Regions from separate parts of the Vreelandella hamiltonii genome, predicted to be linked through region 2. Evidence: predicted binding sites of a transcription regulator. Region 2 holds the regulator's gene; the other holds the start of a gene.
What was found. Region 2 encodes sigma-54, which starts transcription at its own class of promoters, with help from an activator protein. Its sites were predicted from a motif close to TGGCACNNNNNTTGCTNT; they were not measured.

Region 1 (3,416 bases), on a different contig from region 2:
GCTCCTTGGCCGCCTCCGCCAGGAAATGGCGGGTCAAGCGGGGGATGTCTTCACGGCGCTCGGCCAGGCGCGGCAGGTGCACCCGAATCACGTTCAGGCGGTGGAACAGATCCTCACGAAAACGCCCTTCATCCACCAGGGATTCCAGGTTCTGGTGGGTGGCAGCAATGATCCGCACATCCACCTTGACCGGCGTATGGCCGCCGACCCGGTAAAACTCGCCATCGGCCAGTACCCGCAGCAGGCGCGTTTGCGTCTCGGCGGGCATGTCGCCGATTTCATCCAGAAACAGCGTACCGCCGTTGGCCTGCTCGAAACGCCCTTGGCGCTGCTGGGCGGCGCCGGTAAACGCGCCTTTCTCATGGCCAAACAGTTCCGACTCGATCAGGTCACGGGGAATCGCCGCCATATTGAGGGCAATGAACGGCTTGCCGGAGCGCGGGCTGTGCTGATGCAGCGCCTGGGCCACCCGCTCTTTACCGGTGCCCGACTCCCCATTGATCAAGACCGTGATATGAGAGTGCGACAAGCGCCCGATGGCGCGAAACACCTCCTGCATGGCAGGCGCTTCGCCGATGATCTCGGCGCTCAGCCCTTCCGGTACGCTGACCGGCCGCTGCCGCTCGCGGGCATGGGCCACCGCGCGCCGCACCAGCGCCAGCGCTTCGTCGACATCAAAGGGCTTGGGCAGGTACTCGAAAGCGCCCCCTTGGTAAGAAGCCACCGCGCTATCCAGATCCGAGTGGGCGGTCATGACAATGACGGGTAAATCGGGATGGGCGGCACGCACGCGGGACATCAGGTCCAGACCGTCGATGCCTGGCATGCGAATATCGGTGACCAGCACGTCCGGCGGGTTTTCCAGCAGCCGAGCCAGCGCCGTATCCGCCCGCTCGATACACTCTACATCCAGGTCGGGTTGCGCCAGCGCGCGCTCCAGCACCCAGCGGATAGCGCGGTCATCATCGACGATAACCACCCGTGCAACATCGGTACGTGTCGCCTCAGTCATGACGCATCTCCGGTAAATTAATAACCAATGGAATCAGTAAACGAAATTCGGTGTGTCCGGGTCGGGAATCGCATTCGATCAATCCTTGATGTTGGTGCAAAATTGACTGAGCAATCGACAGTCCCAGGCCGCTACCTTCCGCGCGACCTGACACCATGGGGTAGAAGAGCGTTTCGCGAAGCGCATCGGGAATGCCGGGGCCGTTATCGATGACACCCACCTCGCTGACCAGCCGATGACGCTCGGCCCCCAGGGTGAACTGGCGGCGGGCACGGGTGCGCAGGGTCAGCGTGGGGGACGGCGTGTCGGCTTCGCTCATGGCCTGTACCGCGTTGCGGGCCACGTTCAAGACCGCCTGAATCATCTGCGACTCGTCGCCAGAGAGGTCGGGCAAGCTGGGGTCGTAATCGCGATGAACGGTGACCTGCGGGTGCTCGGCCAGCAATAGCGCACGCACGCGTTCCAGCACTTTGTGAATGTTCACCGGCTCATGCTTGATGATGCGATTGGGGCCCAGCATGGAGTCCACCAGATCGCGCAGACGATCCACTTCCTCGACGATGATGTGGGTAAACTCCCGCAAGGCCGGATCGTCCAGATCGCGCTCCAGCAGCTGCGCCGCACCGCGGATACCGCCCAAGGGGTTTTTCACCTCATGGGCCAGCCCGCGGGCCAGTACCTTGATGGTTTCCTGGCGGGTGGTCAGCGCTTCTTCTCGAGAAATCTGCATCAGCCGATCACGGGGCTCCACCTCCAACAGCAGCTCTTCGGCAGACAGCGGCGTCACGGTGTAATCCACCGTCAAGGGTTCACTGTTGAGCGGCGTAATACGCGCTTCGCGTTGGGTGTAAGGGTGAAACGCATCGCGTGCCTTGGCCAGCACGTCATCGATACTCTCATCGCCGCCCAGCAAGGTATCCAGACTGATGCCTTGTACGCGGCTGAAGCTCACCGCCAACAGCGCCTCGGCGGCCGGATTCATCCAGCGAACCCGAAGTTCGCCGTCCAGCAGCAGTACCGCCGTGGTGAGGTGTTCCAATAAGCGCTGATACATGGCGTGTCCTGAAGCGTCGCTAACCGTTGCGTTAGAGATTTAGCTGAGGAACTGCAAAAAGCGCGCCAAGTTACCCAAAACGACGCCATGCACGGCTTGGGGGCAGCCTGCCGGTGCCGCTCGGGCATTTATAGCGCACGGGCAGGGAGATTTAGCCAACCTAATGCACCATTATAGTGCATTGCATTAATCGGCGATAAAAATCGTCACCTGATCGGTGCGATGCTGAATACGCCCTTGGCTGTCCAGCAGCTCTGCCTGCAAACGATGTTGCCCTGGAGGCAGGCCTGACAGCCAAAAAGCATCGCTGTGCAGAGGAGATTGGCTAAGCTCGCCGTTGACGAGCAGCTGGATCTGGTGGTCCTCGCGCAGCGCAGGGGAAACGCTGACCTCCACGGGCGTCATGCCACCGCGCAGCGACGCCCCTGGCGCGGGGGCAACGATGACGAACCGGTCATAAGGCATGAACGGCTGGCCCGGACGCCCCAAAGGCCGTGCCGCCGAAGGCGCGGCTGGGCGGGTGGCGGCAGGCAAGCTGGGCAAGGGCGCCAGCCGCAGCACTTCGCCTCCGCGCTCGGGGTTATCGGTAAACGTGACGTTGCCCTGGGCATCGACGATGCGGTACACCGTTTGCGCCTGGGCAGCGCTTACCCACAGGCAGGCAGCCACGAAAATCCCTGTGGATAATATCGCTGACCATGCAACACGCCGCTTGCTCACCACGCTGTCTCCTCACCTATTCTGCCCATAAAAAAACCCCGCCGAAGCGGGGTTTTGGCTCGTCACACCGCAAGGGTGATCTTAGCAGTCATGCCATCAGCTTAGCAGCTGTAGTACATGTCGAACTCGATCGGGTGAGTCGTCATGCGGATACGCTCGACGTCTTCCATCTTCAGTTCGATGTAGGCATCGATCATATCGTCGGTGAACACGCCACCTTCGGTCAGGAACGCACGGTCAGCATCGAGTGCTTCCAGTGCTTGATCCAGGCTGTTGGCCACTGTCGGTACGGACTTGCCTTCTTCTGGCGGCAGGTCGTACAGGTTCTTGTCCATGGCATCGCCAGGGTGGATCTTGTTCTTGATACCGTCGATACCCGCCATCAGCATCGCTGCGAACGCCAGGTAGGGGTTGGCAGTCGGGTCAGGGAAGCGAGTCTCTACACGCTTGCCTTTCGGGCTGGCAGTGTAAGGAATACGGATAGACGCAGAGCGGTTACGAGCACTGTAGGCCAGCATGACCGGTGCTTCGAAGCCCGGTACCAGACGCTTGTACGAGTTGGTAGAAGCGTTGGTGAAGGCGTTCAGAGCACGGGCGTGCTTGATGATACCGCCGATGTAGTACAGCGCC
Region 2 (3,416 bases):
GGATTTGGCGTTGACGTAGCTCTCCCAGTAGCGCAGGCAACTGCTCCAGCGCCGTGGGCAGGTTGCGCGCATCGATGCTGACCGCCAGGTGAGTTCGCCCCCCTTGCTCGCGCAATTCATCGACCAGCGAGCCCAGCAGCATGGCGGGCAGGTTGTCGATGGCGTAATAGCCAAGATCCTCCAACGCCTGTAGGGCGATGGACTTGCCGGACCCTGAGCGGCCGCTAATGATCACCAGCTGCATAGCGCATCTCTCTTGGGTATCAAAGGGATAGAGGGCTTGCCGTGTGCCTTGCTGCCTGGCAATGGCTGCGCTAGGCAGCCTGCTCGCGAATCTTGTCGGTCAGCAGCTCGAGCAATGCGCGCTGGCTACTGACATTGCGCAGCTGTTGGCGCGTGGCAGCGTCGTTCATGATCGTAGCCACCTGACCCAGCAGGGCCAGGTGCGTGTCATCGGCTTCTTCGGGAACCAACAGCACGAAGACCAGATCGACCGGGTCACCATCGATGGCGTCGAAGTCGACGGGCTCGGCCAGCTTGAGAAAGCCAGCAATGGGCGTGCTGCAGTGAGGGCTGCGTGCATGGGGGATGGCTACGCCATTGCCGATACCAGTGCTGCCCAGCCGTTCACGGCCAATCAGGCGGCTAAAGACTTCCTGACTGTCCAGGCTGGGCGTGTTCTGAGCGATAAAGGTGCTGAAAAACTCCAGCACCCTTTTTTTGCTGCCCCCGGGCACGTCGTACAGCACGCGCTCCGGGGGGAGTATGGTTTCCAACGTCATCGGTTTAACGCACGCCAGCGCCTTGGGCGCGGGCTTGTGCTTTTTCCTTGTGTTTTACCAGCTGACGGTCGATTTTGTCCGCCAGGGCGTCAATGGCCGCGTACATGTCATTATCCTGCGCTTCCGCATGCAGGTCTGCTCCTGCGGCATGCAGCGTGCAAGCCGCTTGCTGGCGCTCCTTTTCGACAGATAAGGTGACCTGGACGGTCGTGATGTTGTCGTAGTGACGCTCAACGCGTTCCAGCTTTTCGTTTACGTAGTCACGCAAGGCGTCAGTCAGTTCAACGTGATGACCAGTGATGTTTACTTGCATTGACGTGCTCCTTATCCATCGGACTGTACTTCGATTGTAACCCTTTTTGGGCCATTGCAAAGCCCTCGCCGCGAGTTTGTTGGGCAAGAGCGTTTAACTAGCGCAAACGGCGTCGCTCGCTCGACGAAGGTATACCCATCGACTCTCGGTACTTGGCGACGGTGCGGCGTGCCACGGTAATGCCACCCTCTTCCAGCAGGGTGACCAGGCGACTGTCGGAGAGTGGCTTGCCTGGCGGCTCGTCCTGAATCAGTTTCTTGATACGCGCTCGAATGGCCGTGCTGGAGTGGCTGTCGCCGCCCTCCTGGCCGCTGACCTGGCTGGAGAAGAAGTACTTGAGCTCGAAGACCCCGCGCGGGGTATGAATGTATTTCTGGGTGGTGACTCGGGAGATAGTCGATTCATGCATCTCTACCGCTTCGGCGATATCGGCCAGAATCAGCGGTTTCATGGCCTCTTCACCCTGCTCGAGGAAGCCTATCTGGCGGGCAATGATCTCGCGCCCCACGCGCAGCAGCGTGTCGTTGCGGCTCGACAGGCTCTTGATCAGCCAGCGAGCCTCCTGGAGGTGCTCTTTCAAAAACTGGTTGTCCTGGCTCTTGTCGGCGCGCTTGATCAGGCTGGCGTAGTCGGGTTGGATACGTAGCCGAGGCAGCGCTTCCGGGTTGAGCTCCAGATGCCAGCCCTCGTGATTGTGACGTACCACCAGGTCCGGCGTCACATAGCTGTCGTCGGTGACGCCGTAGGCGCTTCCGGGGCGAGGGTCAAGGCTGCGGATTAAACGGATGACATCGTCCAACTGCTCGTCATCGAGGCTCAGGCGTCGTTTCAGCAGGCGCATGTCGTCCTTGCCCAGCGCTTCGAGAAACTGGCGTACCAGGCGCTTGGCGGGCATCAACAGCGGAGTGTCTTCGGGTAGCGCGGCCAGCTGCAGCATCAGGCACTCGCGCAGGTCACGGGCGAACACGCCAGTAGGCTCGAACTGCTGCAGGCGCAGCAAGGTGTTTTCGACCTCGCGTTGGCTCAGGCCATCGTGGCCCTGCGCCTTGAGCCCCTCGCGGATGTCGTTGAGCGGCTGGGTCAGATAGCCGTTGGCATCCAGCGCATCGATGAGGCTCTCGGCAATGGCATGCTCACGCGCAGAGAAGTCGGTCATGGCCAGTTGCCAGAGCAAGTGCCCATGAAGGCTCTGACCGGCCGCCTGGCGCTCGAAGTCCGGGCCTTCGCTACTGCCGCCCGCGCTGCCCATGTCCTGGTAGGTGTCGGACCAGTCGCTGTCCACGGAGAGCTCGTTGGGAATGCTGTCTGCCCACTCGGCTTCCTGAGGCTCGCTGACCGCCTGTTCGCCAAACTCATCCTCCTGTTCGAGCATGGGGTTGCCATCCAGCGCCTGCTGAATTTCTTGACGAAGGTCCAGCGTCGATAGCTGAAGCAGCGCAATGGCCTGCTGCAGCTGAGGTGTCATGGTCAGCTGTGTGCCGATACGCAGTTGAAGAGAAGCTTTCATGACCATCTGAGAACCACTCGTTAATCAGAAAGCTCCACCCTAGAGCGACTCTCCGTTTGGTGCAAGTGCAATAAGCATGCCACTAAATAAAATGCCTTCGTGGGCCATTATTTAAAGGCGGAAGTCGGCGCCCAGGTAGACGTCGCGCACCTTCTGGTTATTGAGAATTTCCTGGGGGTTTCCACTGGCTATGATGTGTCCGTCGCCAACAATATAGGCAATATCGCAGATATCCAGGGTTTCACGCACGTTGTGGTCGGTAATCAGCACGCCAATATGGCGCTTCTTGAGCGCGCGTATGATCGACTTGATATCGCCCACGGAAATGGGGTCGACGCCAGCAAAAGGTTCGTCCAGTAGAATGAAAGCGGGCTCGGTGGCCAGCGAGCGGGCAATTTCCACTCGTCGCCGCTCGCCGCCCGACAGGCTCATGCCCAGGTTGTCGCGAATGTGGGTGATGTGGAAGTCTTCCAGCAGGGATTCGAGCTTCGCTTCTCGGCTACTGCGGTCCAGCTCCCGGCGCGTTTCCAGAATGGCCATGATGTTGTCGGCCACCGACAGCTTGCGAAAGATCGATGCTTCCTGGGGCAGGTAGCCGATACCCGCCAGCGCGCGTTCATGCATCGGCGCCCGGGTCAGGTCGAGATCGTCGATGCCCACCTTGCCAGCATCGGATTTCACCAGGCCGACGATCATGTAGAACGAGGTGGTCTTGCCTGCGCCGTTGGGGCCGAGCAGGCCAACGACACTGCCTTGGGCAATTTCCAGGTTGATATCCTTGACCACGCGGCGGCGCTTGTAACTCTTGGCCAGA

Region 1: glnL (nitrogen regulation protein NR(II)) is a predicted target of sigma-54. The motif match lies at 2,117-2,134, and genes of this name have one in related genera.

What each region holds. Positions count from the first base shown of each region.
Region 1 covers NZ_BMXO01000006.1:103,354-106,769, forward strand. The annotation lists gene ntrC (nitrogen regulation protein NR(I)) at 1-1,012, opposite strand, end outside; gene glnL (nitrogen regulation protein NR(II)) at 1,005-2,066, opposite strand; gene IE061_RS08260 (DUF4124 domain-containing protein) at 2,253-2,786, opposite strand; gene glnA (glutamate--ammonia ligase) at 2,888-3,416, opposite strand, start outside.
Region 2 covers NZ_BMXO01000003.1:176,859-180,274, forward strand. The annotation lists gene rapZ (RNase adapter RapZ) at 1-244, opposite strand, end outside; gene ptsN (PTS IIA-like nitrogen regulatory protein PtsN) at 315-782, opposite strand; gene hpf (ribosome hibernation-promoting factor, HPF/YfiA family) at 787-1,095, opposite strand; gene IE061_RS05340 (RNA polymerase factor sigma-54) at 1,193-2,608, opposite strand; gene lptB (LPS export ABC transporter ATP-binding protein) at 2,714-3,416, opposite strand, start outside.